Regions from separate parts of the Arthrobacter sp. CJ23 genome, predicted to be linked through region 3. Evidence: riboswitches for the same ligand, from Rfam matches in the RefSeq annotation. Region 3 holds a riboswitch; each other region holds the start of a gene.
The links. A riboswitch is a leader RNA that binds a small molecule or an ion and turns the genes downstream of it on or off. The one in region 3 is predicted to bind glycine.

Region 1 (9,809 bases), 1.4 Mb from region 3:
CGCCACCTTTGTGGGCAAAGCCTTCGATGACTCCACCCTGGAGATCACCTACCTCTACCCGACGCGGGACAGCTGGAAGGGTGGCGACCGCGAGATCATGTGCCTGATCGGCGGTGCCGCCGGCGCGAAGACCACCGGCACGCTCAAGGGAACCGGGCTCTAGGAGTTCCAGGCCCAGCAGTTCCAGGCCCAGCAGTTCCAGGCCCGCCATCCCGGCCCAGTCCTGCCTGGTGCACCCCCGTCAAGCACGTCATTCACCGTCCACCCGGCATTCACCCGGCCATGTTGTAATGCCCGGGCACAAGGTTTACCCGGAGTAAGTTCCGGTCAGCGCCCGCCGCACAAGACCGCGGGCGCCGTCCACAGGGCCCTACAGGGCTCCCTAATGGAAGTTAGAGCGGATGCACCAAAGACACATGAAATTGCTCATCGGCACTGCCCTGTCAGCGGGGCTCATCGCGGCACCACTGGCCGCAGTCCCGGCCTTGGCCGCAGACGAGACGGCCACGGGGACATCCCCGGTGGTCATCAGCGAGGCCTACCTCAGCGGCGGAAGCGCAGGAGCCGCCTACAAGAACAAGTTCGTGGAGCTGTACAACAGTTCCGACTCCCCCGTGGACCTCGCCGGCTGGTCCGTTCAGTACCGCCCGGCCACCGGCACGGGAGCCCCCAGCGGAGTCACCCCGCTGACCGGCAGCATCCCGGCCAAGGGCCACTACCTGGTCCAAGGGGCAACGAACAGCGCAACGTCCACGGCACCGGCCCTGCCAAAGGCCGATGTGGAAGCACCCGGAACCCTGAACCCCAGTGGAACCGCCGGAACCATCGTCCTGGCCAGGCAGAGCACCGCCCTCAACCCGCTGCCCGCAGGCTCCGTGGTGGGCAACCCCGCCGTCGCCGATCTGCTGGGCTACGGCACGTCCAACACCTTTGAAACGGCAGCCGCTACGGCTCCTGCCGGCAACACGGACGTCAAGAGCCTCAACCGGAGCAACGGCAGCGACACCGACTCCAACGCCGCCGACTTCAGCCTCAGTGCCAGCATCACGCCCACCGCGGCGGGCGGCGGAACTACGCCGCCTGAGCCCGGCGGCACGAAAACCATCGCCGAAATCCAGGGCACCGGGGCGGCCAGCCCGCTGGTCGGCGCCACCGTGACCACCCGCGGCAAGGTCACCGCCGTGTACGCAGCCGGCGGCCTCAACGGCTACTACGTCCAGACCCCCGGCAGTGGAGGGGACGCCGAGCAGGCGGCCAGGACGGCGTCGGACGCTCTGTTCATCTACTCGCCGGCAACCGCCGCCACCGTCCAGGCCGGAGACTACCTCGAACTCAGCGGCGTGGTGAGCGAATTCGCGAACCAGACGCAACTGACCGTCGAGGCGGCCGGGCTCACCAAGCTCGCCGACGCGGTGCCGGAAGTCAAGGCCACCGCCTTCACGCTCCCGGCCGCTGAAGCCACCCGCGAAAGCCACGAGGGCATGCTCCTGGCACCGCAGGGCGCCTTCACCGTGACGGACAACTACTCACTCAACCAGTACGGCGAGATCGGCCTGGCGGCCGGAACCTCGCCGCTTGTCCAGCCGACGGCGGTGGCCACGTACGGCTCGGCCGAGTACGCCGCGACGGTTGCGGACAATGCGCTGCGCGCCATCAAGCTCGACGACGGCGCCTCCACCAATTTCCTCAAGGACGCCGCCACCAAGGCCCAGGCGCTCCCCTACCTGACTTCGTCGGACCCTGTCCGGGTGGGCTCGCCGGTCCAGTTCCGCAGCAACGTGGTCCTGGGCTACGGCAACAACGCCTGGAAGTTCCAGCCCCTGGCCCAGCTCACCGCGGCCAATGCGGAGTCCGTCCAGCCGGCCAGCTTCACCGCCAGCCGTCCGCAGGCTCCGGCCAACGTCGGCGGAACCTTGAAGATCGCGTCCTTCAACGTGCTGAACTACTTCCCCACCACCGGCGACCAGCTCACCGGCTGCAATTTCTACTATGACCGCGACGGCAACCCCATCACCGTCAAGGACGGCTGCAACGCCCGCGGTGCCGCGAACGCCGAGAACTTCCTCCGCCAGCAGGCCAAGATCGTCGCCGCCATCACCAAGTCCGGCGCCGACGTGGTGTCCCTCGAGGAGATCGAAAACTCCGCACAGTTCGGCAAGAACCGCGACGACGCCTTGTCCAAGCTGGTGGACGCACTCAACATGGCAACGCCGGAGGTGTGGGACTACGCCCGCACGCCCGCCAACGCTCCCCCGCTCAGCGATGAGGACATGATCCGCACCGCGTTCATCTACAAGAAGGCCGCGGCTGAGCCGGTGGGCGAATCCATCATCCACAACGACACCACCGCCTTCGCCAGTGCCCGCAAGCCGCTGGCCCAGGTGTTCAAGCCGGTGGGCGCCGACGATGACAAGAAGTTCATCGCGATCGTGAACCACTTCAAGTCCAAGGGCTCCGCGGCCACCCTGGATGATACGGACAAGGGCCAGGGCGCGTCCAACGTCGCCCGCACGCAGCAGGCCCAGTCGCTGCTGGCATTCTCCAACGACCTGCAGGCGTCCAAGGGCACGGACAAGGTATTCCTGATCGGCGACTTCAACGCCTACAGCAAGGAAGACCCCATCAACGTCCTGACCGGGGCCGGTTACACCGACCTTGAGGCGGGCACGGGCAAGCATTCCTACCTGTTCGGCGGCCTGGTGGGCTCCCTGGACCACATCCTGGCCTCCCCGGCAGCCAAGGCGGTGGTCACCGGAACCGACATCTGGAACATCAACTCCGTGGAGTCCGTTGCCCTGGAGTACAGCCGGTATAACAACAATGTGAGCAACTACTACGCCCCGGACGAGTTCCGGGCGAGTGACCACGATCCCGTGATCGTGGGCTTGGACCTCCCGGCCGGCCCGGTCACCCCTGCCAGCGTTGACCTGCAGTTCCTGGGCATCAACGATTTCCACGGCCGGATCGACGCCAACACGGTCCTCTTCGCAGGCACCGTGGAGAAGCTGCGTGCCGCTGCCGCACCGGGGGCCACGGCCTTCATCTCGGCCGGCGACAACATCGGGGCCTCCCTGTTCGCCTCCTCCGTGGCCAAGGACCAGCCGACCATCGACGTCCTGAACGCCCTGGAGCTGCGGGCCTCCGCGGTGGGCAACCACGAGTTCGACGGCGGCTGGACGGATCTGCGCGACCGCGTCATCGCGGGCGGCAGCAACGCGAAGTTCCCTATCCTGGGCGCCAACGTCTACCAGAAGGGCACCACCACCCCGGTGCTGCCCGAATACACGGTGCTGGAGCTGAACGGCATCCGTGTGGCCGTCATCGGGACCGTGACCCAGGAAGTGCCGTCCCTGGTCACCCCGGCCGGCATCACGGAGCTCGAATTCGGTGACCCGGTGACGGCCATCAACCGCGTGGCCGCCACCATCAAGGCCGGGAACCTCGCCGATGTGATCATCGCCGAAACCCACGACGGCGCCGCCTCAGGCACGCCCGAGGGCTCCACCCTGGAACAGGAAGTCGCCGCAGGCGGGCCGTTCGCCAGGCTCGTGCGGGAAACCAGCCCGGACGTCGCCGCGATCTTCACCGGCCACACCCACAAGGAATACGCCTGGGCGGCCCCGGTGCTGGACGCCAACGGGCAGCCTACCGGCAAGACCCGCCCGATTGTCCAGACCGGCAACTACGGCGAAAACGTGGGCACGGTGACCCTGACCGTGGACACGGCGAGCAAGGCCGTGACGGCCCACAAAGCCGCCATCGTCGACCGGACCACGGACTCCGCCGACAGCCTGGTGACCGCCTATCCGCGCGTCGCCACGGTCAAGGGGATCGTGGACAAGGCCGTGGCCGCGGCGGCCGTCATCGGCAACCAGCAGGTGGGCACGGTCACCGGCGATATCACCACAGCCTTCACGCCCGACCCTGCCGGCGGCGCCCCCAAGCGCGACGACCGCGCGAGCGAATCCACGCTGGGCAACCTGGTGGCGGACTCCCTGGTGGACACGCTCAAGGCTCCGGACCTGGGTGCGGCCGAAATCGGCGTCGTGAACCCCGGCGGCCTGCGCAACGAGCTCTACTACGCGCCGGACGGGACCATCACGTATGCCGAGGCCAATGCGGTGCTGCCGTTCGTGAACAGCCTGTGGACCACGTCCCTCACCGGGGCGCAGTTCAAGACCCTGCTGGAGCAGCAATGGCAGAGCAATCCGGACGGCACGGTGCCCAGCCGCCCGTACCAGCAGCTGGGCCTGTCCAAGAACGTGAACTACACGTACGACGCCGCCCTCCCGGCGGGCGAGCGCATCACCGGCATCTGGGTGGGCGGGGCGCCGATCGACCCGGCCAAGCAGTACCGGATCGGCACGTTCAGCTTCCTGGCCACCGGCGGTGACAACTTCCGGATCTTCAAGGAAGGCAGCAACACCAAGGACACCGGGCTGGTGGACCGCGATGCCTGGATCAAGTTCCTGAAGGAGCACCAGCCGGTTTCGCCGGACTTCGCCCGCCGCTCCGTGGCCGTGGTGAACTCCACCGCCGCCGAGGTGAATGCCGGAGAAGCCATCGCCCTGGCCGTCTCCAAGCTGAACCTGACATCGATCGGCAGCCCGGCCAACACCTCCCTGGACGCCGTGTTTGTCGACGCCAAGGGCGCGGCGGTGGCCCTCGGTTCCGTGCCGGTCACGGCCGGTGCTGCCACCGTGGACCTCAAGGTCCCCGCCGCTGCGGCCGTCGGCACCGGCACCCTGGTGCTGACCGCCGTCGGGTCCGGAACCGTGGTCAAGGCCCTGGTGAAGGTTGCCGACAGCGGGCCGGTCCCGCCGCAGTGCACGCCGCCGGTCAAACCGGCCAAGTGGTACGACATCGCAGGCTGGCTCCGGTACGCGATCGCGTGGCTGGAGTACCAGAAGTGCCTTAGGGGCTAGGACCCCCGGTTCCCGAGCAAAGGCAATGCCCCTCAAGACCGTCGTTTTGAGGGGCATTGCTTTGCCGGCGATTACTTCTGCGCCGGCTCCGGTTCCTGTGCCCGGCCGGATTCCTGCACCAGCTCGGCCTGGAACGCTGCGTAGCGGGCGAGGTGTGCGGGCCGGCGGCGCAGGATGAACCAGGCGATGCCGAGCACCACGAACCAGACCGGGGTGACCAGCAGGGCCGTCAGCGTGTCCGGCTGCGTGGTCAGGGTCCACAGCACGAAGGCGAAGAAGGCGAACACCGCCCAGACCATCGGGATGCCGCCCGGCATCTTGAACTTGGACCCGTCATGCAGCTGCGGGCGGCGCTTGCGGAAGGCCAGGTAGCTGGCCAGGATGATCGACCAGACGAAGACGAAGCAGACGGCGGACACGGTGGTGACCATGTCGAAGGCTTTGCCGATGTCCTGGCCCGCGTACATGAGCACCACGCCGGAGAGCAGCAGCACGCAGGACAGGAACAGGGCGTTCTGCGGCACCTTGCGGCGGGAGAGCTTGCTGAACACCGACGGGGCGTCGCCCTCCTGCGCCAGGCCGTAGACCATGCGCGAGGTGGAGTAGATGCCGGAGTTGGCCGAGGACATGGCCGAGCTGAGGACCACCAGGTTGACGATGGTGGCTGCGGCGCCCAGGCCTGCCAAGGAGAACATGGCGATGAAGGGGCTGTGCCCGGCTGCGAACTGGGTCCAGGGCGTGACGGACATCAGGATGATGAGGGCGCCCACATAGAAGAGCAGCACGCGGATGGGGATGGAGTTGATGGCCTTGGGCAGGTTCTTCTCCGGGTCCTTGGCCTCGGCGGCCGTGGTGCCCACCAGTTCAATGCCCACAAAGGCGAACACGGCAATCTGGAAACCTGCCACGAAGCCCATGAACTCGTTCGGGAAGAAGCCGCCGTGGCTCCACAGATTGGTGAAGCTTGCCGGTCCGGCGTCGGACTGGAAACCGCTGAAGATCATGAACAGGCCCACCACGATCAGTGCCGCAATGGCGATGATCTTGATCAGGGCAAACCAGAACTCGGTCTCGCCGAAGGCCTTGACCGTGGTGAGGTTCAGGAGCAGCAGGATGGCTATGGTGACCAGGCCGGGGATCCACAGCGGGAGGGCGGGCCACAGTTCCTGCGAGTAGCCCGCGATGGCAATGACGTCCGCGATTCCGGTGATCACCCAGCAGAACCAGTACGTCCAGCCGGTGAAGAAGCCGGCCCACGGGCCCAGCAGGTCCGCGGCGAAGTCGCTGAAGGATTTGTAGTTCAGGTTGCTCAGGAGCAGCTCGCCCATGGCCCGCATGACGAAGAACAGCATGAAGCCGATGATCATGTAGACGAAGATGACGGAGGGCCCTGCCGCCGAGATGGTCTTGCCGGAGCCCATGAACAGGCCGGTGCCGATGGCGCCGCCGATCGCGATGAGCTGGATGTGCCGGTTGCTGAGCTGCCGCTCGAGGTGCGGCGCTTCCGCGGTGGTGGATGGTGGGCGCTGAATCGTCATGAGGAACTCCATCGTTCAGGCGGCACGGGGGTGCCACAATGATTCGGGTTCCTCCCCGCTCTGTCGTGGACCTGAGAGTTTCCGCGGCTCCTGCTCGCGCAGGACCCGCTTGCACCTTCGGTGAGCCCGGTAGACCGGACTGCTTTCCAGAGTTGCCTTGCCGCGGCGGTACATGGGCCTGAGAGATTCCTGGGGAGGGTTTGCTCCTACGGCGCCTGCTGAATGTACCGGCAGGACTCTCCCGCCGCAGATCATAAGCGTCTTCACTTGTCAGTGATGCGGCTCACACACTAGCGGGAATGGGATGCGCTCCGCAAGCGCGCCGCCACACGGCGCACGAAAACTACAGGCCGAGAATGCTCCGCGCGATGTCATCGGCGTCGCGCAGGGTCCGCTGGCCGCTGGCGTACGCCTGGCCCTCTGCCGGCCGGGCTTCGGCGGCGATGGCCGTCCCCCACTGGGCGGCGGACAGCTGCAGGCCGAGCACGTAGATGCCTTCCGTCACCGAGCCGTTGGCGCCCACCGGACGGTATGGGTGCGGTTCCACGTCCAGGCCCGAGGTCAGCACGGGGCTGCCCTCGGCCCCCATCATGACCTTCGCCCGGACCAGGCCGTCGGCGAACAGCCGCCGGAGGAGCGGCGAGACGTTGACGGCCACCCGGTTGGCCGGCGACATCGCCTCGATGAGGGTCCGGGCTTCCACGGGTGCGTCGTGGACCCACGGCGAGACCGCGCGGAACACCCCCGCACCCCGGTCCACGCTGAATTTGGGGTCCGGTCCCACGAAGCTCACGACGCCGGCCCTCGCCAGGGCGGCCAACTGCTCGGAACGCAGGGCGGGCGGCCCGCTGGCCAGCCCCTCGACGAACGACTCGAACCAGCCGCGCAGTTCGGCCACCCATGACTCATCGGTGATGCCGCCGTCGGCCACTGCCGTCTTGAGGATCGCACGTCCCGTATGCAGCGCCCCGATCGCCATCTTGACCGGGTCCGCCTCGCCCAGCGCCGAGCGCCGGGCGTCGTCGTCCAAGTAGGCGGTGACGGCGTCGTCGAGGTCCGTCCGGGAGTCGAACGAACGCCCGGCCAACGGTGCGGCAAGCCCCGGCAGATGCAGCCGCCGGGACGCGACAACGTGCCTGTCCACCAGGCCGGCCACCACGGCTTCCCAGCGCCCGGCCGCGTGGGCATGCGGCCGCAGGGCATCATCCAGGGCCGCGAGGAACTCCTCCGCGTCGCTCACCGCGACCGGTTCCGAGCGGGCCAGGGTGGCGTAGTATGCCCACAGGGCGTCCCGGTGCAGGAGCGGCCAGAGGTCATGGTCGAAGCCTGGCTGGATGCCCGCCGCCCTGAAGCGCGCGACGGCGGACTCCGTGAGGTATCGCAGCGTGACGCTCCGGGCGTAGTACCCGTCCAGCCCCGCCTTGGCACGGTATGGCGTGCCTCTCCGGGACGCGGCGACGATCCGCGGTTCCCGGCCCGAGGGCCGGTATTCGAGCACCCCGCCGGATCCGCCGGCCTTGACGAACACGCCGCCGCGGCCCTCGGTCAGCTGGCCCATGACGTCGAAGAAGTTCAGGCCCATGCCGCGGACCAGCACGGTTTCCTGGTCCGGCACCTGTTCCCAGTCGACGTCGGCCGGCGCGGCGGGCGGGACGTAAAGCAGGCCGAGTTCCCCGGCCGCGTCCTTGAAGGCGCGCTGCTCGGGGTTCAGTTTGGATTCGATGTGCCCGAGGGCGAGGACCAGCGAATCGACGGCGAGGCTGCCGCCGCCGGCGAGTTCGACGTCGAAGCCTCCCGTGGTGGGCCGGGCGGCCGTCGCGCTGGTTTCGTGGAAGGTGACCGTGACGCCGTCGGGCAGCCGCTCCAGCAGTTCTGCCAGCGTCCACCGCAGGTAGCGCCCGTACAGCGCGCGGCTGGGGAAGCTGTCCGACTCCAGGCCGGCCAGCTCGGCACGCTCCGCATCGCTCAGCCCTTTTCGGTCCGGCCCGGCGCCGTACAACCCGCCGCCGTCCTGCCGGCGGGCGGCCCGCCACTGGTCAAAGGAACTGCCGGCCAGCGGCGGCGCAAGCCCCGGTTCCTCGGGGATCAGCGTGGGGTAGAAGGACTGCGTGTTCATCAGGTACAGCCGCGACTGGCCGGGCTGCCAGACATGCCCGGCACCGGCCGGGTAGGGGTCCACGACGTCGATGTGCAGCGAGCGTCCGGGGGTGGCCGGAGCGTCCCCGGACCGGGCGGCGCCGGCGGCCCAGTTGGCGAGCAAACGCTCCAGCACGCTGGTGCCGCGGGGGCCTGCCCCGATCAAAGCCACACGGATGTTCTGCGATTTGCCCACGGTCAAGCCTAATCCCCGATGCCCCCTACCCTCGCTTCGCTGCGGGCAGGGAACCCGGAACCGTGGGCCCATCCTGTGACTTGCTTCCTGTCGGAGGGTGTTGCTTGGATGGGTAGATGACCACCACAGCAGCTGATCACACGCCACTGCCCGAGAACGAAACTGCCCAGGAGTCCAACCCCGGCGGCGCCACCACGGCCGCCCCGGAGCCCACGGATGAAAACGTGTGGCTCGAGGAAATTCATGGCGAGGCGCCGCTGGCCTGGGTCCGCGAACAGAATGCCCGGACCGAAGACCTGCTCGAAGACGCCGGTTATGCCGCCCTCGAAGCGGGCATCCTGGAGGTCCTCGATTCGACCGACCGGATCGCCATGGTCAACAAGCGCGGAGATTTCTACTACAACTTCTGGAAGGACCAGGAGAACCCCAAAGGCCTCTGGCGCCGCACCACCTGGGAGAGCTACCTGAGCGAGGACCCCGAATGGGATGTCCTCCTGGACGTGGATGCCCTCGCCGCCGCCGAGGGCGAGGAATGGGTCTTCCACGGCGCCGGTTTCCTGCGCCCCGCCGAGGGCGAACCGCACCGGCTGGCCATGATCTCCCTGTCCCCCGACGGGGGCGACGCCAACCGGCACCGGGAGTTCGACGTCCAGACGCGCACCTTTGTGGATCCGGCCGCCGGAGGCTTCGACATCCCCACGGCCAAGGGCCACACGAGCTGGCTCGACGCCGACACCCTGCTGGTGTCCAGCACCGCCGGCGGCCTGCCCGCGACAAGCTCCTCCTACGCCCGCACGGCCGTGCAGCTGCGCCGCGGCGAATCCCTGGCCCAGGCCCCGAGAATCTTTGAAATCCCCGAAGACCACATGCTCGCGATGGTCGCCCACGATCCCACCCCCGGGTTCGAGCGGACTTTCGCAGTGGACTACATCGACTTCTACAACCGCACCACCTCGCTGCTCCGCGGCGGGGAATGGATCGCCATCGACGTGCCCACGGACGTCAACATCAGCG
Region 2 (9,809 bases), 1.5 Mb from region 3:
AACAGCGGTGATGGCAAATATCCTGCGAATCTCCATGGCCCCCGCCCAATGTCGAATTGCTCGAAGCATAGGCGTCCCGAGCCCTTTTGTCAGGAGAAGACGAGGGCAGAGTGCTGGCCGCGATCTATGATGCGCGAGGACACCAGGTGGATATGTAACAGCTGTTACATATCTTGATTGTGCCACCTACTGAGAACTCCGCCTGGCTCGTCATGATCGTGCAGGTTCCCGCGGCGCCATCCCGTCATCGCGTGGCCGTCTGGCGGGAATTGCGGCGCTTCGGCGCCGTCCCGCTCGGACAAGGGACCTGGGTTGCCCCCGACGTACCGGCCTGCCGGGACGGGGCCAACAAGGCCCGTGATCTTGCCCAGACGGGAAAGGGCGAGTTGATCCTGCTGATGACGCATGCCAGTGACGACGACGCCCCACGGCTGCGTGCGCTCTTTGACGCGGCACGGGAGGATGAATGGAGCGAATTCCTGGCTGACTGCGTGAAATTCACCGAGGAAATCGCTCGGGAGATCGCCAAGCAGAAGTTCACGCTCGCCGAGCTCGAAGAGGAAGAGCAAAGCCTGGACCGGCTCCGCCGATGGTCGCGGACCATCCGCGCCCGCGATGTTTTCGGCAGTGCCGGTGCAACACAGGCCGAGGGAATGCTGGTCCGCTGCACCTCAGCGCTGGATGAGTTCGCCGGGCTCGTCTACCGGGAAGTCCACTCATGAGCCCCTCGCCCCTGAGCCCCACACGGCTGGGACCTCGGCTGGGCGCCGCGACCTCCTCCGCGCCCTTGTATGCAGCCGGTTTCGTGACGGCTTTCGGTGCCCACAGCATTGCTGCAGGCATGGGTGCCCAAAGCGAGAACATCGGCCTGACTTTGCATACTCTGGGGCTGCTGCTGGCTGCCTATGACATCTCAGAGGTGTTCCTCAAACCCATCTTCGGCGCGCTCAGCGACAGGACCGGCACCAAGCCCGTCATTGTCGGGGGCCTCCTGGCATTCGCCGTTCTTTCACTTCCCGGGCTGTGGGGAAGCGATCCGCTCATGCTCGGACTGGCACGCCTCGGCCAAGGAGCCGCGGCATCAGCCTTTTCCCCGGCAGCGTCGGCCATGGTCGCACGCAGGGCCGGTGGAAAGAAGGCCGGCACGTACTTCGGCCGGTACGGATCCTGGAAGAGCCTCGGCTACGTCATCGGGCCACTGCTGGGCGCGGGCCTGATACTCGCCGGAGGCTTCACGCTGCTCTTTGCCGCGCTCTCCGTGTTGGCAGCAGTTGCAGCCGTGTGGGTCCTCATCTGCGTCCCCCATCTGGATCCGCTCCCGCGCCAGCGGTACACGGTCATTGATTTGGCCCGACAAGTCACGGAACGGCGTTTCCTGGTCCCCACACTGGTTCTCGCCGCTTCCACGGCCGCGATGGGCTCGGCGATTGGCTTCCTTCCCGCCTTGGCGGCTCAACATGGCATGGGCCCCGTCGCAGGCACGGCAACGGTAAGCGTCCTGGCGATAGCCTCGCTGCTTGTGCAACCCCGGATTGGCGCGCTGCGCGACCAGGAACGCATCGGCGACAGCCACGGGATGACCACCGGGCTCCTGCTCACGGCAAGCGGCGTGGCCCTCATCGCCCTGGTGCCGGGGCCGGTTACGTTGTTCATCTCGGCCGCAGCAATTGGTGCGGGCATCGGCATCTCCACGCCTTTGGGCTTTGCCCACTTGGCCGAGACCACACCGCCCGAACGAATGGGAAGGACCATGGGCTCGGCCGAACTCGGCCGCGAACTTGGCGACGCCGGAGGCCCGCTTCTCGTCGGAGGCATCGCCACGGTCAGTGCCTTGCCCCTTGGCCTCGGAGCCCTCGCGCTGCTGGTAGCTGCCGCCAGCCTGCCCCGTGTCACTGGGAACCGAGCAAGACGCAGCCAAGCCGAGACCTAGGAAGCAGGATGTTGCTGGGCTCCCGAGAGCTGTAGATTCCGCTTGCGGGGGCGGATCTCGACGTCACAGATCGAGCCCGCACCCGGGGCGAGGAAACGGTGGGTGGTATGGCGGACTGGTGGTAGATGAAATCGCCGACGTCATCGACCACGTAGTCGTTCGGACGCGTGCCCGGGACAGTCGCATCGCGTGCCGTTCCCTTGTTGAAGGCAATGCACTCCATGGTGGATTCATCTCCTGCGGAGGGGACGGCCGCCCGGGGTCTTAATGGGTTCCATATGCCTACCGGCGAAGATTTAGCACGCTCTTAGTGGGCCCGATTCTCGAGAACGTGCAGCTACTCCCTCTCGATCGGCAGACATGGCAGACTTCGGCCATGAGTATCGAGCACTGGTGGCTGAAGCTGAAGCCGTCCACCCGGAAATGGCTGATCGAGAACAACGGCGACGCGGTTCCCCCGGAAGTGGTTACGGAGATCACCCAAGTCGGCGGGCCGATTCCTTCCGATGCCTGGTGGGTTGGTCAGACCGGGCTCTCAGGGTTCTATTTCTCGGACGAGGCGGTCGACTGGATCGAGGCGGTAGGGAACGGCGAAGCGCCCGAGGTTCCCTGACGGCGCCGCCGTCAGGGCATCCTGAGGCCGCGGTCAGCAGACGCGGAACCACTGGCGGGCCTGGCTGGCGGCCTGCTGGACTTGCCTTGGGCGACTCCAGCGACGGCGGCGATCAGGGCGGGTATATAGAACCAACCAACGGTTGCGGAGCCGATCACTACGAACACGGCGAGAGCAGCAGTGGTCGGAACGGACAGGTAGATCCGTGCCCTCCCCTTTAGCAGGAAGGGCAGTGCGGTCAGAGCCACAGGAATGAGTAGCGGCACCAAGACGGATGCCCCAACTGTCTCAAACAGGGTTGAATGGCTAACCTGCCCTGGCCCGCCGTTCGTCAGTCTTACCTTTACGTAGACCGGAACCAGGAGCAGGACCAAGGACGCAAGCATCGAGAGCGCGACAGCAACGATCTGGCCATGAATCTTCGGAACCGGACGGCGTTTCACATGGCTCCCAGGTGCACTTCCATAAGTCAACGAAAACATGGTTCCAGGGATTCGACCAGATGTTGTTCAGCACGCGCCCACTTGAGACATGACGACTTTCTGGGCGTCGTCCTCAGAAAGGATGAATGGATCCGTTCAACGAAGCACGAAGTCTCACAGCGTGTTCTTCAGGTGCGGGTTCGGACAGTCCCGCCACCCGCCTCAACGCCACTCGCCTCAACGGCACCCGCTTCGCGGTGCATCCGGACGTCACGAACGGATCCATGAAAGCCCGGACACGCACCTGGTGACGCTCAACGGCGCCGCATCCGTCGTGCGCGAGAGCCTCGCCGACGTCGTTGAACTGATCGCGAACTACCGACCTGGCCCTGAAGGAGGTGGACCGCCTCACCGGGCAGATGGAATCCGCGCTGAAGGCGGCCCAGTTCGATGCCAACGTCCAGTGCCAGATCGGGGAACGCGGGCTGACCGTGAAACTGGTGGGATCGCAGGCGCTCTTCCTGCCGGACCGGCCCGAGCTCACCCCGCGGGCCAGCCAGATCCTGGACGCCATCGCACCCGCCCTGGCCCCGGACGGCGAGCCATGCTCCCCAAAAGTGAGATCTCGGCTCTTTCACCCAATGAAAGAGTCGAGATCTCACTTTTTTGTTTGTACAGAATTGCCTGAATACACGTGTCGATGTACATTTTGAGAATGGAAACCCTCACGCACGCCCCGGTCCTGGCGCGGTTCGGCTACGCGGTCTCTGATCCCACCAGGGCACGGATCCTGCTGGCGCTGGCCGCAGAACCCGGCTACCCCTCGGAGCTGGCCGACGCCCTCGGGGTGTCGCGGCAGAGCATGTCCAACCATCTGACATGCCTTCGCGGCTGCGGCCTGGTGGTGGCCCTTCCGGACGGCCGGCGGACCCGCTACGAGCTCGCCGACGCCCGGCTGGGCCATGCGATCACGGACCTGATCGGCGTCGTGCTGGCCGTGGACCCTGCCTGCTGCGCTCCGGATGGCGAGTGCCTGGTATGACCGCCCTGCAGCAGGCGCCCGGCCTGGCCCGCCGCGCCGTCCTCAGCCGCCGCATCCGGATCTTCGCCGCCGCCACCATTACCTACAACGTCATCGAGGCCATCGTGGCGCTCTGGGCCGGCGGCGTCGCGGATTCCTCGGCGCTGATCGGCTTCGGACTGGACTCGGTGATCGAGGTGGCCTCCGCCGTCGCGCTCTCCTGGCAGTTTTCGGCCAAGGACCCCAAGCGGCGCGAGCACCTGACGCTGCGGATCATCGCCGTCTCCTTCTTCGCCCTGGCGGCCTTCGTCGCCGTCGACGCCGTCCGCTCGCTGGCCGGCGGCGGCGAGGCGCAGCACTCCACGCCGGGCATCGTGATTGCGGTGCTGAGCCTGGCGATCATGCCCGTCCTGTCCTGGCTGCAGCGCCGCGCCGGCCGCGAACTCGGCTCCCGGACCGCCGTGGCCGATTCCAAGCAGACCCTGCTGTGCACCTACCTCTCCGCGGTGCTGCTCGCTGGACTGCTGCTGAACAGCGCCCTGGGCTGGTGGTGGGCCGACGCCGGCGCCGCCCTGGTCATTGCCGTCATCGCCGTCCGTGAAGGCGTCAACGCCTGGCGCGGAGACGTCTGCTGCACAGTCCCGCGCACCGAGGCAGCCCAGCCCGCGGCGGAGAAGGATGCTGCCGCCGGCTGCTGCGAGGAATGCGGATCCGGGTCCCACCCCCGGGCCGTGGCCTTTGGACTCGGGAAGGAGCAGCCATGACCAACTACGAATTGCGCATCATTGCGGACTGCCCCAACAGTGGCCCGGCACTGGAGCTGTACCGCAGGGCCCTGGCCGAAGAGGGCCGGGATGCCGAGGTGCATGTCCGGGAAGTCAGCTCCGAGGACGAAGCCCGGGAGCTGGGCTTCCACGGTTCGCCGACGTTCATGATCGGTGGAAGGGACCTGTTCCCGTCGAGTGCCGAGCCTGCCGTGACATGCCGCGTGTATCCGACTCCGGACGGCCTCTCGGGACAGCCCAGCCTCGCTGCGTTGCGTCTGGCGGTTCGTTTGGCCATCTTGCGGGCGGCTCAGCCCAAGTAGGGGTCCTGATCGGGACGAGAACCAGTGACCCCTTGACTTCCCGGCCTTTCGGCGGATACTTAAGCATATGCTTAACAATCAGCGGCAGGACGTGGATCTCGATTCCGTGTTCCAGGCTCTCGCCGACCCTACCCGCCGGGCCATTGTGGTCCGGCTCTGTGAGGGACCGGCGTCGGTCTCGGAGCTGGCGAAGCCCTTCTCCATGAGCCTGCCGGCGATTGTCCAGCACCTTCAGGTCCTGGAACACAGTGGGCTGGTGCGCAGCGAAAAGACCGGACGGGTCCGCAGTTGCAGCATCGTGCCCTCAGCGGTCCGGTCCGCCGAAGCCTGGCTCGGCCTGCGCCGGACCAGCGCGGAGCGGCGCCTCGACCGCCTGGAGGAGTTCCTCAGCATCCCGGATAACACCACTCCGGCCAACGAACACTAGGAGCACGTCATGACCACGCCCATTACGCACGCGAGCTTCAGCCTTGAACGCAAACTCAACGCCCCGGTATCCCGCGTCTGGTCCGCCTTCGCGGACTACGGCAACAAGAAGAAGTGGTTCGTGGGCCCGGAGGAGTGGGCCCAAGGCGAATCCAGCCTGGACTTCCGCGAAGGCGGCAGCGAGACGGATTCCGGTGGCCCCGAAGGCGGCTTCGTCTCCACCATGAAGGCGGTCTACCACGACATCGTTGAGAATCAGCGGATCGTCTACAGCTACGAGATGCTGCTCGACGGCGAACGCATGTCAGTCTCCCTCTCCACCATCGAGATGGAGGCCGACGGCGAAGGCACACGCCTCACCCTCACCGAACAGGGCGCCTACTTCACCGACGAAGACCATGTGGAAGGCCGCAAAGAGGGCACCGAGGGACTCCTCGATGCCCTCCAAGCCTTCGTGGAAGGCAGCTGAGCGGCTACTTCGCGGTCGGCACGTGGCGGAGCACGACGGCGGCAAGCACTGCCGCGCCGGCCATCAGTACCAGCCCGATCGCCGCGGTGACATGGACGCCCGATTCGAAGGCTGCCCGGGCCGCTGCGGTCAGGGCCTCCGCCAGGGGAGCGGGCAGGGCTGCGGCTGTCTCCACCGCACCGGCCAGCGTTTCCCCTGCTTGCCCGGCCCCTGCCTCTGAAAGCCCTTCCGGCAGCAGCAGGTTGTGCTGGTAGGACGCGGTCAGGATCGACCCCAGCACCGCGGTCCCCAGGAGGGAACCCAGCTCATAGCCGGTCTCCGAAATCGCTGACGCTGCGCCCGCCTTGTCCGCCGGGACGGCGCCCAGGATCATGTCGTTGGAAATCGTCTCCGCCGAACCCACGCCCAGGGCAATCAGCAGCAGCGCGGACAGCAGGAACACCGGGCCCTGGCCGTGGTCACCCAGGGCTGCCACCGCATAGCCGGCGGCGCTGAGGGCCAATCCGCCCGCCACCACCAGGCCTGGGCGGATCTTCCTGACCAGGGGCACCACCAGCAGGCCTGCCACCACCGTGGCCAGCAGGGCCGGGACCATGGCGATTCCGGCCTGCATGGGGGACTGGCCGTCCACCAGCTGCAGGTGCTGGGCGAAGAAGTAGAAGAAGCCCGTCATTGAGAACAGGGACAGGATGTTGGCCGCGATGGCCGTGCTGAACACCCTGTTGCCGAAGAGCCGGACGTCCAGCATGGGGGAGTCCAGGCGCCGCTGCCGGCGCACAAACAGCACGCCCATGAACAGGCCCAGGGTCACGAATGCGGCTGCATGGGGGGCCATGCCGTGCGAGGCGAATTCCTTGATGCCGTAGACGGTTGGCGCCATGGCCAGCATGGAAAGCACGATGCTTGTCACGTCAACGCGGCCGGGGTTGGCATCCCGGGACTCCGGGATCAGGAAGGTGCCCAGCGCCAGCAGGGGCAGCAGCAGGAATGCCGCCACCAGGAACACCGCACCCCACCAGAAGTGCTCCACGAGCCAGCCTCCGAAGATCGGGCCCAAGGCGGCACCGCCGGAGAAGCCGGCGGCCCAGATAGCGATCGCCAGCCGCCGCCGGTTCGGGTCGGCGAAGATGTTGCGGATCAGGGACAGCGTGGACGGCATCAGCATGGCGCCGAAGATGCCCAGCGCCGCACGTCCGGCAATGAGCCACTCTGCCGACGGCGCGAACGCCGTCACGGCCGACATCACGGCGAAGCCGGTGCTGCCGATCAGCAGCAGCCGCCGCCGGCCGATCCTGTCGCCCAGGTTTCCCATCGAGACCAGCAGGGCCGCCAGCACCAGCGGGTAGGCGTCCACGATCCACAGCAGCTGCATGCCGCCCACGTCCAGCGAGCGGGCAATTTCCGGCAGCGCAAACGTCAGTGCGGTGTTGTCCACCGCCACCAGGAGCACCGGGACCATCAGCAGGGCCAGGGCGGCCCAGTCGCGCCACGGCGCGGACGGGGTGGAGGTGGTGGGGCTGTGCAGGGTTGTGGTCGGGCTGAGCATATTCATTACTGTACCGTCCAGACGGTACAGTTTCAAATGAATGCCGGCGGAACTAGGGGATGATAGGAGCCATGCCACGAAAACCAGTTGCCCGGGACGCGGTCCTGGATGCCTTTGAAGCCCTGCTGATCGAGGTGGGGGAGCGCGCCGCAACCCTCGACGCCGTCGCCAAGCGGGCGGGCGTCTCCAAGGGCGGCCTGCTGTACCACTTTCCGAACAAGGAAGCGCTGATCGGTTCGCTGCTCGAGCGCATGGACCGGCTGGCGCAGGATGACATTGAGGGCATGAAGTCAGCCCCCGAGGGTGCCGCCGCCTACTTCATCAAATCCTCGCTCTGGGCCGACACTCCGCTGGACCGGGTGTTTGTGGCCTCCACCCGCCTGGCCGAGGTGGCTCACGAGGAAACGCGCCGGCGCTTCGCCCGAATCCAGCAGCAGTGGCTCGATGTGCTCGCGGACGACGTCGGGCCCGAGCTTGCCAAGGCCGTGCGCTACATGGGCGACGGCCTCTACTTCAATGCCATGTTCGAGGGAACATCCGGCGGTGCGGCGCCCGGGCGGCAGGCCGACGTCGACTCCCTCCTGGCGACGCTGGACCGCCTCCGCGGCTGACTCGCGGGACCGCGCGCCGGGTGGCCCGCCTGTGTGAAGCGGTGCAAAAATTGCCATTTGCGGACAGGCCCCGTCCATAGGAGAATGGGTGCTTGTGGCCGTCGTCACCGGCAGCTGCAACCCGTGTTAGAACAACTAAATACGCCTTTGATCTGCGGCGGGAGAGTCCTGCAGGCAAGTGATGCGGGCGCCGTAGGAGCAAATCCTCCCCAGGAATCTCTCAGGCCCATGTACCGCCGCGGCAAGGCAACTCTGGAAAGCAGCAAGCTGTCCACGGGTGTCAATGACACCTGAACACGCTGTGCTCACCGACGGTGCAAGCAGACCTGTGTCTGCGGAAACTCTCAGGTCCAATACAGAGCGGGGAGGAACCCGAACCACTGCGGCGTACCCTGCGCCGCCTTAGTAATGGAGTTCCTTCGTGACGGTTAGTTCAGCCTCCACCACCTTCGTCGACCGGCATATTGGCGCCCGCCGCCAGGCCGACATCGACACCATGCTCAAGTCCGTCGGCTACGACAGCGTCGATTCGCTCGTAGACACCGCGGTCCCCAACGACATCCGCCAGGACGTTGCGCTGACCCTGCAGGACGCCCTCAGCGAGGTCGAGGTCCTGGCCGAGCTGCGCAAGCTCGCTGCCAAGAACAAGACCGCCGTGCAGATGATCGGCCAGGGCTACTACGACACCGTCACGCCGCCGGTCATCCGCCGCAACATCCTCGAATCCCCGGCCTGGTACACCGCCTACACCCCGTACCAGCCCGAAATCTCCCAGGGCCGCCTCGAGGCGCTGCTGAACTTCCAGACCATGGTCCAGGACCTGGTGGGCCTGCCCATCGCCAACGCCTCCCTGCTGGACGAAGCCACCGCCGTTGCCGAGGCCGTCCTCATGATGCGCCGCGCGAACAAGAACAAGGCAGCCCACGACGGCAAGACCGTCCTCGACGCCGATGTGCTGCCGCAGACCATTGCCATCGTCAAGGGCCGCGCCGAGGCGCTCGGCTTCGAGGTGGAGGTCGCTGACCTCTCCCAGGGCCTGCCCGACGGCGACATCAACGGCATCGTCCTGCAGCAGCCGGGCGTTTCCGGCCGCGTGTTCGACCACGCCGCCGTCATCGCCGCCGCCAAGGAGCGCGGCGCACTGGTCACCGTCGCCGCTGACCTGCTCTCCCTGACGCTGATCACGCCTCCGGGCGAGCAGGGCGCCGACATCGCCGTCGGCTCCACCCAGCGCCTGGGCGTGCCGCTGTTCTTCGGCGGCCCGCACGCTGCCTACATGGCCGTCCAGAAGGGCCTTGAGCGCTCCATGCCAGGCCGCCTGGTTGGCGTGTCCAAGGACGACGCCGGCACCCCCGCGTACCGTCTGGCCCTGCAGACCCGCGAGCAGCACATCCGCCGCGAAAAGGCCACGTCCAACATCTGCACCGCCCAGGCACTGCTGGCCATCGTCTCCTCGATGTACGCCGTTTACCACGGCCCCGAGGGCCTGAAGTCGATCGCCGAGACCGTCCACAACAACGCCCGCACCCTGGCCGCGTCCCTGAAGGCCGCCGGCCTGGAGGTCCTGCACGGCAGCTTCTTCGACACCGTCACTGTCCGTGTCCCGGGCAAGGCAGCGGACATCGTTGCCGCCGCCGAGGCCGAGGGCATCAACCTGCGCGGCATCGACGCCGACACGGTCGGC
Region 3 (9,809 bases):
CGGTGGTGGCTTCCAGCAGTGCACGGCGGCGGTCAAGTTCGTCGTCGGGCACTTCCACCGTGATGGAACGGGAGGGGATGTCGATGGAAATCGTGTCCCCGTCCTCGACGAGCGCGATGGCTCCTCCCGCGGCAGCCTCCGGGGAGATGTGGCCGATGGACAGTCCCGAGGTGCCGCCGGAGAAGCGGCCGTCGGTGATCAGGGCGCACTTCGCGCCCAGCCCCAGGCCCTTCAGGAACGACGTCGGGTAGAGCATTTCCTGCATGCCCGGGCCGCCGCGGGGTCCTTCGTAGCGGATGACCACCACGTCGCCGGCCACGATCCGCTTGCTCAGGATGGCCTCCACGGCGGCATCCTGGGATTCGAAGACCACGGCCGGGCCGGAGAACTTGAAAATCGATTCGTCCACGCCGGCGGTCTTCACCACGCAGCCGTCCACCGAGATGTTGCCCCGGAGCACGGCCAGGCCGCCCTCCACGGTGTGGGCGTTCTTGACCGAGCGGATGCAGCCGTTCGCATCGTCGGTGTCCAGGGTGTCCCAGCGCTCGGACTGGGAGAAGGCCGTGGCGGAGCGGACGCAGCCGGGGGCCGCGTGGAACAGTTCGACCGCGGCGTCCGTGGCCTTGCCGCCGCGGATGTCCCAGTCGTCCAGCCAGGAGCGCAGGTCCGGGCCGTGGACGGAGCGCACATCGTGGCGGAGCATTCCGCCGCGGTCCAATTCGCCCAGGATCGCGGGGATGCCGCCGGCGCGGTGGACGTCCTCCACCAGGTAGTCGCCGTTGGGGGCAACCTTGGTGAGGCAGGGGGTGCGGCGGGAGATCGCGTCGATGTCTTCGAGCGTGAAGTCCAGCTCGGCCTCCTGTGCTGCGGCGAGCAGGTGCAGGATGGTGTTGGAGGAGCCGCCCATGGCGATGTCCATGGTCATGGCGTTCTCGAACGCCGCACGGCCGGCGATGGCGCGCGGCAGTACGCTTTCATCGTCATCGGAGTAGTAGGCGTTGGTGATGTCCACGATCGCCTTGCCGGCGTCCTGGTACAGCGCCTTGCGGGCCGTGTGCGTGGCCAGGATGGTGCCGTTGCCCGGCAGCGAGAGGCCGAGCGCTTCGGTGAGGCAGTTCATGGAGTTGGCCGTGAACATGCCCGAGCAGGAACCGCACGTGGGGCAGGACGTTTCCTCGATGGCCAGAAGGTCCTCGTCGGAGACGGAGTCGTTGACGGCGTCGGCGATGGCGGAGATCAAGTTCAGGCGCTTGCGGACGGTACCGTCCACCAGGACGGCGGTGCCGCCCTCCATGGGGCCGCCGCTGACAAAGACGGTGGGGATGTTCAGGCGCATGGCGGCCATCATCATGCCGGGGGTGATCTTGTCGCAGTTGGAGATGCAGATCAGGGCATCGGCGCAGTGCGCGTTGACCATGTACTCCACCGAGTCGGCGATCAGGTCGCGGGAGGGCAGCGAGTAGAGCATGCCGCCGTGGCCCATGGCGATGCCGTCGTCCACGGCAATGGTGTTGAATTCGCGCGGGATGCCGCCGGCCTCGATGATGGCGTCGGAGACGATGCGCCCCACCGGCTGGAGGTGGGTGTGTCCGGGGACAAATTCGGTGAAGCTGTTGGCGACGGCGATGATCGGCTTGCCGAAATCGGCGCCGTTGACGCCTGCAGCGCGGAGGAGGGCGCGGGCACCGACCATGTTGCGGCCGTGGGTGACTGTTCGTGAACGTAGTGGAGGCATCAAACCAGTCAACCAGTGAGGGGCCCGCAGTGGAAGTCGGCGCTGGTACTAGTAGTGGGAGTGCTAGATTCGATGGAATGAATGATGAACGACGGCGGGAACTGGGCCAGTTCCTGCGCGACCGCCGGGCGAACCTCGTGCGCGCGGAGCTGGGGCTGGCGCCCATCGGCCGCAACCGCACCCTGGGGCTGCGCCGGGAGGAGGTGGCGTCCTTCGCCGCGGTCAGCGTCACCTGGTACACCTGGATCGAACAGGGCCGGGAAGTCAACGCCTCCAGGCAGGTGCTCGAGGCCATCGCGCGCGTGCTTGGCCTGACCGGTGCTGAAAAAACGTATGTGCTGGCGATGGGCGGCTACACGCCTGTTCCGGCCGCCGAGACGGCCATGATCGAGGAAGCCCCCGCACACCTGCAGCGCCTCCTTGATTCCCTCGGCTTCCCGGCCTTCGCCGTGGCCCCGGACTGGGGCATCACCGGCTGGAACCGGGCCTACGCCGGCCTGTACTCGCGGATCGCGTCCGTGGACCCGGCCGAGCGGAACCTGCTCTGGCTGATCTTCACGGACCCGCACCTGCGCGAGATGCTGCCCGACTGGGAAGAGACCTCACGCCACTTCGTGGCCGAGTTCCGGGCCGAGGCGGGTGCCCGGCTCGGATCGGCGGCCCACACCGAGCTGATCAGCCGGCTCGGCAAGGCCAGCCCGGAATTCGCCCAGCTCTGGGCCGACCGCGGCGTGGAGCGGTTCGCCTCAAGGCAACGGGTCTTCCTGCATCCCGTCCTGGGCGAACTGGTCTTTGAACAGCACCGCCTGGTGCCCTCGGACGCACCGGACCTGCACCTGGTCATGTACGCCCCGGTGCCGGGTACGTCCACCGCACAAAGGATGCCGGCACTCGTGGCGGGCTAGTGCGGAGGTCCCTTCCCAACACTCGCAAGCTCGTGTCGGGGCCCTCGGAACGCCGTTTGGTCCTGGCGCATTGCCCGCCTGTGCTTTGCGTGCTCTCCGGGCACCGGCTATCCTGTGTGATGTGTCACCCCACGGTGGCACGCGCTTATGATCTGCGGCGGGAGAGTCCTGCCGGTACATTCAGCAGGCGCCGTAGGAGCAAACCCTCCCCAGGAATCTCTCAGGCCCATGTACCGCCGCGGCAAGGCAACTCTGGAAAGCAGTCCGGTTTACCGGGCTCACCGACGGTGCAAGTGGTCCTGCAGGAGCAGGGACACGGAATCTCTCAGGTCCAATACAGAGCGGGGAGGAACCCGAATCATCGTGGCACCCTTGTGCCACCTGAATTATGGAGTTCCTCATGACCCTGGCACCTGAAGGCCGCAAGCTGCTGCGCGTTGAACAGCGCAACGCCGCCGTCCCGGTCGAACGCAAGCCCGAATGGATCAAGGCCAAGGTCCAGATGGGCCCGGAGTTCGTGGGCCTGAAGAACCTCGTCAAGAAGGAAGGCCTGCACACCGTCTGCGAGGAAGCCGGCTGCCCCAACATCTTCGAATGCTGGGAAGACAAGGAAGCGACCTTCCTGATCGGCGGCTCCGAATGCACCCGCCGCTGCGACTTCTGCCAGATCGACACCGGCAAGCCCTCCCCCGTGGACCGCTTCGAACCCACCAAGGTGGCCCGCTCCGTGCAGGCCATGAACCTGCGCTACGCCACCGTCACCGGCGTGGCCCGCGACGACCTCGCGGACGAGGGCGTCTGGCTCTACGCCGAGACCGTCCGCAAGATCCACGAACTGAACCCCGGCACCGGCGTCGAACTGCTCATCCCGGACTTCTCCGGCAAACCCGAGCACATCGCCGCGATCTGCGACTCCGCCCCGGAGGTGTTCGCGCACAACGTCGAGACCGTGCCCCGCATCTTCAAGCGCATCCGGCCCGCGTTCCGCTACGAACGCTCCCTGGACGTCATCACCCAGGGCCGGGACCTGGGCATGGTCACCAAGTCCAACCTCATCCTGGGCATGGGCGAAACCCGCCAGGAGATCTCCGAGGCCCTCGCGGACCTGCACGCCGCCGGCTGCGACCTGATCACCATCACCCAGTACCTGCGCCCCTCCGAACGGCACCTGCCCGTGGACCGCTGGGTCAAGCCCCAGGAATTCGTGGACCTCGCCACCGAGGCCGAGGAGCTCGGCTTCCTGGGCGTCATGTCCGGGCCCCTGGTCCGCTCCTCCTACCGCGCCGGCCGGCTCTGGGCCACCGCGATGCGCAAGAAGGGCCGGCAGATCCCCGCCCACCTGGCCCACATCGCCGAAGGCATCCAGGACTCCGGCACCACCCGCCAGGAAGCCCGCACCATCCTCGCCGCCCACGCCGGCGCCTGACACCCGTACCTGAGACCCGTAGAGGATCAAAGATGTTCCCCACACGACTTGAGATCATCCCTTCCGAGGGCATCGTCGAAAAGGTCCGCGCGGCCGTGCCGCTGGGCACCACGCTCACCATCACCTGCCTGCCCCACCACGGCATCGGGCGCACCATGCGGGCCGCCGTCGAGCTCTCGCGGCTCGGCTACAGGGCCGTCCCGCACCTCGCGGCCCGTGCCCTGGAGGACCGCTCGCAGCTGGCCGGAATCCTGCGCGACTGCGACGGCGCCGGCATCCGGGAAGTCTTCGCCGTCGGCGGGGACACGCCGCGGCCCGCAGGACCCTACGGCACGTCGGCAGAACTGATGGAAGACATCGCCCAGTACTCCGGCGGCAGCATCGCCGTCGGCGTGGCCGGCTACCCCGAGGGCCACCCGGCCGTGTCCGGACTGGACCTGCTGGAAGACCTGCTGACCAAGCAGCACATGGCCAGCCACGTGGTCACGCAGATGTGCTTCTCCGCCCCGAAAATCGTCGACTTCGTGGCCCTGCTGCGCCGCGAAGGCGTGGATCTGCCCGTGTGGGCTGGCGTGGCCGGCGCCGTTCCCCGGACGAAGCTCGTCTCGCTGGCAACCCAGATCGGCGTCGGCACCTCCCTGAAGTTCCTCAGCCGCAAGGGCCCGCTCGCCCGCCGGCTCCTGAGCGGGGACCGGTATTCGCCGGCGCCCCTCGTGGCCGGACTCGCGGAGAACCAGGACAGGATCGCGGGCATCCATCTCTACACCTTCAACAGCCTGGACGCAGCCGCTGCAAATCAGGCCGCCGCGGACCACGCGGCCGCACCGGACGCCCTCGGCACCGCACCGGCGTCGGCCTGAGGGAGCACCCCGACGACCTCGTGGCGGTGGGCCGGGACGCCGAGTGCAAGGCGCTGAGCAACGCGGTCCGCTGGCACTGCGAGGGCAGGATCCTGCTGCTCGGCAACCGGACGGTGATCCTGCGCTAGCGGGCCACCAAGCTTCCGGGCGCCTTATCCGAAATTTGGGATAAATATGGATTGATTGAAATAGAACTTGCATTGGGCAGGAGGGCCTTCGGCGGCCGTGCTACGGCACCGAAATCGCGGCCACCGTGCGCTGGGCTTCGTCTCGGAGCTCGACGCCGGCGATCCCGGCCAGCTGCACGGGCGTGGCGCCGGTGACCTTGATGCGGCCGCTGGGCGTGGCGGTCCAGCCGCAGGCAAGCTCCTCGGCGCCGTCCCGGCCCTTCACCCACAGGTACAGGGTGCCCTCCAGCGGCATGCTCCGGCCGTCCACCTCCAGCTCGGTGCCCCAGGTCTTCTTCACCATGCCCACCGTCAGCTGCAGCCCGCTGCCCGCCTGCACCGAGTAGCTCGCGTCCGGTTTGGGCGGCTGGTTCAGCAGCGGCCCGGCCAGGAAGCCCAGCGCCAGGCAGGCGGCGGCGACGCCCGCCATAACAGCCGAGCGCCGGCGTCGGGACGTCCGCCTGCGCGCCGCAAGCTCGTCCAGCACCTTGTGCTTGAGGGTTTCGGCAGGCTCCACCAGGAGCGGGGAGGGGTCGACGGCGGGGCGCCCGGCGGTGAGCGCCACGGCGTCGGGCGCGGGAACGGCGTCGAGCAGCGCCGGAAGGCTTTCGAGCTCCTCAAGCTCGCGGCGGCACTCCGCGCACCCGGCGAGGTGGTCCTCGAAGGCGCGCGCCTCGGCCGCTTCCAGGCCGCCCAGCAGATAGGCGCCGAGCAGCTGGTGGATGGCGTTTCCGCTCATCGTGCCACCCCCATTTCGTCGAGGATCGTGCGGAGGGCCTTCACTGCGTAGAAGGCCCGGGATTTGACGGTGCCGCTGGGGATGTTCAGCCTCAGGGCCGCCTCGTTCACGGTGAAGCGCTGGTAGTGCAGGGCCACCAGGACCTCGCGGTGCTCGGTGCTGAGCCGGAGCAGCGCCTCTTCCATCAGGACACGGTTCAGGAGCTCGTCCACGCGCTCCGAGGCGCCGCGATCCGGCAGGTCTTGCTCGCCGGTTTCCGAGGGCCGGCGCTGGGCCTTGCGGTAGTTGTCGATGATGACGTTGCGGGCCGTGCGGAACAGGTAGCTGCGCAGGCTTCCGGTGATCTGCGGGGCGTGCTGCCACACGCGCAGGATGGTTTCCTGCACGACGTCGTCCGCCAGGTTCGCGTCCGGCGTGCAGCTGAGCACAAAGCGGCGCAGCGCGGTCCCATGGTCGCGGTAGATCGCGGCCACCACGTCCTCGTCCAGCGGCATCCTTGCCTCCTGTGTCTTCCGGCAGTTCCCGGCTCCGGGCATTCCGGCTCTTCTGCGATACGACGTGCCCATCGCGGAAAAGGTTCAGTCCCGTGAACCATTCTTCCCCCGGCGGCGTCGTAGGAGTTAGCGCCCGGCCACCTTTCGGCCGGCCCTAGCAAAGGAGCCAGACATGAAGAAGCAACTCGGCCTCGGACTCAGCGTGCTGGCGTTGGCCGCAGCCATCACTGCCTGCGGCGGCACCACCGGCACCACGCCCACCTCGTCCGCACCGGCGTCGAGCGCCCCGTCCTCGGCGGCTCCGACGTCGGCCGCGCCTTCCAGCCCGGCCGCCGCTGCCGCTGAACTGAAGACCGCAGCCTCCAGCGCCGGCCAGATCGTGGTGGACGGTAAGGGCATGAGCGTCTATTTCTTCACCAAGGACGTCAAGGATTCGGGCACCAGCGCCTGCGCAGGTGCCTGCGTGGCGATGTGGCCGGCCGTGACCACCGCGTCGGCCACCCCCTCGGTTGACGGCGTCACCGGGACCATCGGGACCATCACCACCGCCGACGGGAAGAAGCAGCTGACCATCAACGGCCTGCCGGTCTACTACTTCGCGAACGACAAAGCCCCCGGCGACATCCTCGGCCAGGGCTTCAGCGGCGTCTGGTACCTGGTGAGCCCTACCGGCGAGATGATCAAGGGCGCCGCGATGGGGTACTGACCACCAACGCGGGGTCAGTTACGGCCCATGTCGGGGGTCATGATGGGCCCTAACTGACCCCGCGTTGCTTGCGCCCGGACCATCCCGCTGCCGGTTCGCCGGAGGGCCCGCAGCGCTCCGGCGGGGCCCATCTTCGGCCGGAGTCACTTGACTTGCGTTGGATGGGTTGTCCGCTTAGATTGTCCGGACTGGAGCCTCCTTGAGGTTCCCGGAGGAGGCGCAGTTCCCCCGCTCAACCAGGCGGGTTCAAGGTCTTATGGGGGTATACATGATTCGTGCATCACATTGGTCCAGGGTTTTGCGGTTCGTGACCACGCTCGTAGCGGTGTTCGCTGTTGTTTTCGCGTCCGTAGCGCCAGCCAACGCTGCCGGGAACCGGACGGTGGTAGGCAGCAGCGAAGGTGCTGTACTGCTGGAGCCGACGCCGGCCCAGAAATCCGAGGCGATGAAGCGGCTGGAACAGGCCCGCCTGGCCGATCCTGTCGGCTTCGCAAAACGTCTGCACCTCATCCAGGGCTCGAAGGAACTCACGCAGTACCTGTCCGCGGACAACCGCTTCGACGCCGGGTTGCAGCAGCAGTTCCTGGCAGCGGCCATGCCAACAGATGCCCTTGAAGCCCTCGTGTCGATGACAGATTCCGGTTACCTCGCCCTGGAAATAAAGGACGGGCCGGGAAACACCAAGGTCGCGACACTCAGCAAAGCCAAACCATCCATGATCGGTGGAGGCAAAGGCAGCATTGCGATGAAACCAATGTATCCGCAATGCGCGTCCGCGTGGGCCGCTCTCTGGGCCTGGTGGGGAACGAACATGGCCTTCTGCGGTGCGATGGGCTTTTTCGGCCCCATGGCCATGATCGGCTGCTCGGCAGCAATGACGATCGCTGGAGGCGTTATTGACTTCAACAGGGGGTGCTGATGAACACCACAACCGAACCCGCGCAACGGAACTACTGGCTGGGGCTATCCGCGATGTACGGGCTGACCTTGAGCGTGGTAGCCATGGCCCCCTGGCCGTGGCCCTTGATCATGGTGGCCTCATTTCTGCTCTTCGCAGCCCTCCAAGCCATGCACTACCGCCAACTCGGCCGCCACATCCAAGGCAAACTCGCCACAGCGAACCCGGGCGGGGCCGCCCTGACCGGAACCTTCGGACTCGGCGCTATCCTCCTCCAAGGTTCACCAATTGCCTTGTGGGCCGGCCCCCTGCTGGGGCTCATCACGTTCATCGGCACGTACCTCTACCTACATAAGTACGGACGCTTCCACAAAGCTTCCTCCGCAACAACAAACTAAGAAGAAGAAGTAAGCAAGAGGGCTCCGCCCGGGGGTTGAACCAGTTCCCCCGGGCGGAGCCCTCTTGCTGGAAAGTCCAACACACCCAAAATTCAAAGCGAGCAGCGAACGTACCTTTACCGCCAACCGCTGTTCAGTTCTTAATCAACCCCGGGGTTCCCTGGCTGAGCTTGCGAGGCCAGGGGGACGGTGGGGAGGATGTCTGCCGCCCAAACGCGGCGAGGAACTAGGCGTCCTCGAACTCCTCGGACTCTTCGAACTCCACGGCGGCGATGATTTCCTTGGTCTCCGGGTGGATCATGAAGGCCTCGTCGTCGTCTTCGACCATGATGTAGTCGCCGTGGTCCGTGGCGAAGTGCCAGGCCAGGGTCTTCTCGCCGTCGTGGATGTAGTTGGGGTCGCCCATGGTGATCTTCTGCAGCTCGTAGCCGGCCACGGCGCAGAGTTCGCGGATGATGAGTTCGAACTCGGGGGCGTTCTCCAGTGCCTCTTCGGCGGCCTCGGCCTGGCGTTCCTCAAGGTTCGGGATGAGGGCGACGCGGCCGGCGATGTGGGCCTTGAGCTCCTCCTCGTCCAGGACCAGCAGGTTCTCCTGGGCACGGAGCCAGGCTGCGTTCAGGACCACGATGTCTTCGGTTTCCAGCAGTGCCTCGAACTCGCCGTCGAGCTCCTCCAGTTCGGTGACGGCCTCCGGGGTGGCCTCGGACTCGTCCAGTTCACCGTCCAGGTAGACCTCGGCGTCGTCGTCACTGAGGGCGTCGAACGCGGCAACGGTGCGGTTGAACAGGTCCAGGTGGCCGGCGGCGCCCATGCCTGCCAGGCCGGCCCGGACGTAGCCGTCAACCTCTTCACGCTCCGGCACGGTGAACACGTACTGGGCGAAACCGCCGGAAAGCGCCTGGGTCAGGTAGAAATCGACGAAGTAGCTGCCCAGTGCGTTGGGGGCCATTTCCTCGCTGATGAGGAGTTCCTGGTACATCTCATTCACAACGTCCACGTTGGCGTCCACGACGTCCTCGTTGCGGCCCTCGAGGCCGGCCTTGGTCAGAACGACGGGGTACTCATTGCTGGTCATGGGAATTCCTCACTGCTGAAAGCTGGTGGTGCTCCGGACACCTTCAAGGTACGCGCGGCAAGGCGTCCGCAATCGATATGGAGGTTAACGCCGGGCGAAGTTTGGGGGCCGTTTGCGGCTGGCCCACGCCGCCCGGGTTCCCTGGCCTCGCGTAGCGAGGTGAGGGAGGCGGTGGGGCTGGCTAGGATTAGGCAGATAACCTTCTTCCGAAAGTAGCCGTGCGAATGCCGTCCCACACCGATGACAACTGGGAACTGGCCATACAGACTCCTGCCATAAACGACCGCTCGCTGGCGGCCGGACTGGCGTACGCCATGGGCAGCAGGGTGAGCGGGATTTCCTTCGACCCCGCCACCGGGCTCATGATCGGCAAGGTCCGCGGGAACGGCCCGCAGCCGTATTCGAC

Region 1: linked by a shared signal. The riboswitch ahead of cycA (D-serine/D-alanine/glycine transporter) and the one ahead of lipA (lipoyl synthase) in region 3 are both predicted to bind glycine.
Region 2: linked by a shared signal. The riboswitch ahead of gcvP (aminomethyl-transferring glycine dehydrogenase) and the one ahead of lipA (lipoyl synthase) in region 3 are both predicted to bind glycine.

The regions. Positions count from the first base shown of each region.
Region 1 covers NZ_CP102950.1:814,339-824,147, reverse strand. The annotation lists gene NVV90_RS03740 (septum formation family protein) at 1-163, shown strand, start outside; gene NVV90_RS03735 (ExeM/NucH family extracellular endonuclease) at 417-4,925, shown strand; gene cycA (D-serine/D-alanine/glycine transporter) at 4,997-6,463, opposite strand; glycine riboswitch at 6,620-6,717, opposite strand; gene NVV90_RS03725 (FAD/NAD(P)-binding domain-containing protein) at 6,807-8,795, opposite strand; gene NVV90_RS03720 (prolyl oligopeptidase family protein) at 8,912-9,809, shown strand, end outside.
Region 2 covers NZ_CP102950.1:911,331-921,139, forward strand. The annotation lists gene NVV90_RS04140 (Chromate resistance protein ChrB) at 180-722, shown strand; gene NVV90_RS04145 (MFS transporter) at 719-1,930, shown strand; gene NVV90_RS04150 (hypothetical protein) at 2,307-2,543, shown strand; partial or broken gene NVV90_RS04155 (hypothetical protein) at 3,108-3,296, shown strand; gene NVV90_RS04160 (hypothetical protein) at 3,364-3,678, shown strand; gene NVV90_RS04165 (helix-turn-helix transcriptional regulator) at 3,681-4,007, shown strand; gene NVV90_RS04170 (cation diffusion facilitator family transporter) at 4,004-4,750, shown strand; gene NVV90_RS04175 (hypothetical protein) at 4,747-5,073, shown strand; gene NVV90_RS04180 (metalloregulator ArsR/SmtB family transcription factor) at 5,141-5,500, shown strand; gene NVV90_RS04185 (SRPBCC family protein) at 5,510-5,968, shown strand; gene NVV90_RS04190 (MFS transporter) at 5,973-7,514, opposite strand; gene NVV90_RS04195 (TetR/AcrR family transcriptional regulator) at 7,586-8,125, shown strand; glycine riboswitch at 8,274-8,371, shown strand; gene gcvP (aminomethyl-transferring glycine dehydrogenase) at 8,547-9,809, shown strand, end outside.
Region 3 covers NZ_CP102950.1:4,050,021-4,059,829, forward strand. The annotation lists gene ilvD (dihydroxy-acid dehydratase) at 1-1,735, opposite strand, end outside; gene NVV90_RS18265 (helix-turn-helix transcriptional regulator) at 1,813-2,640, shown strand; glycine riboswitch at 2,789-2,886, shown strand; gene lipA (lipoyl synthase) at 3,041-4,066, shown strand; gene NVV90_RS18275 (methylenetetrahydrofolate reductase) at 4,099-4,926, shown strand; partial or broken gene NVV90_RS18280 (formyltetrahydrofolate deformylase) at 4,935-5,054, shown strand; gene NVV90_RS18285 (zf-HC2 domain-containing protein) at 5,155-5,832, opposite strand; gene NVV90_RS18290 (sigma-70 family RNA polymerase sigma factor) at 5,829-6,326, opposite strand; gene NVV90_RS18295 (hypothetical protein) at 6,499-7,032, shown strand; gene NVV90_RS18300 (hypothetical protein) at 7,340-7,951, shown strand; gene NVV90_RS18305 (hypothetical protein) at 7,951-8,328, shown strand; gene NVV90_RS18310 (hypothetical protein) at 8,555-9,403, opposite strand; gene NVV90_RS18315 (DEAD/DEAH box helicase) at 9,628-9,809, shown strand, end outside.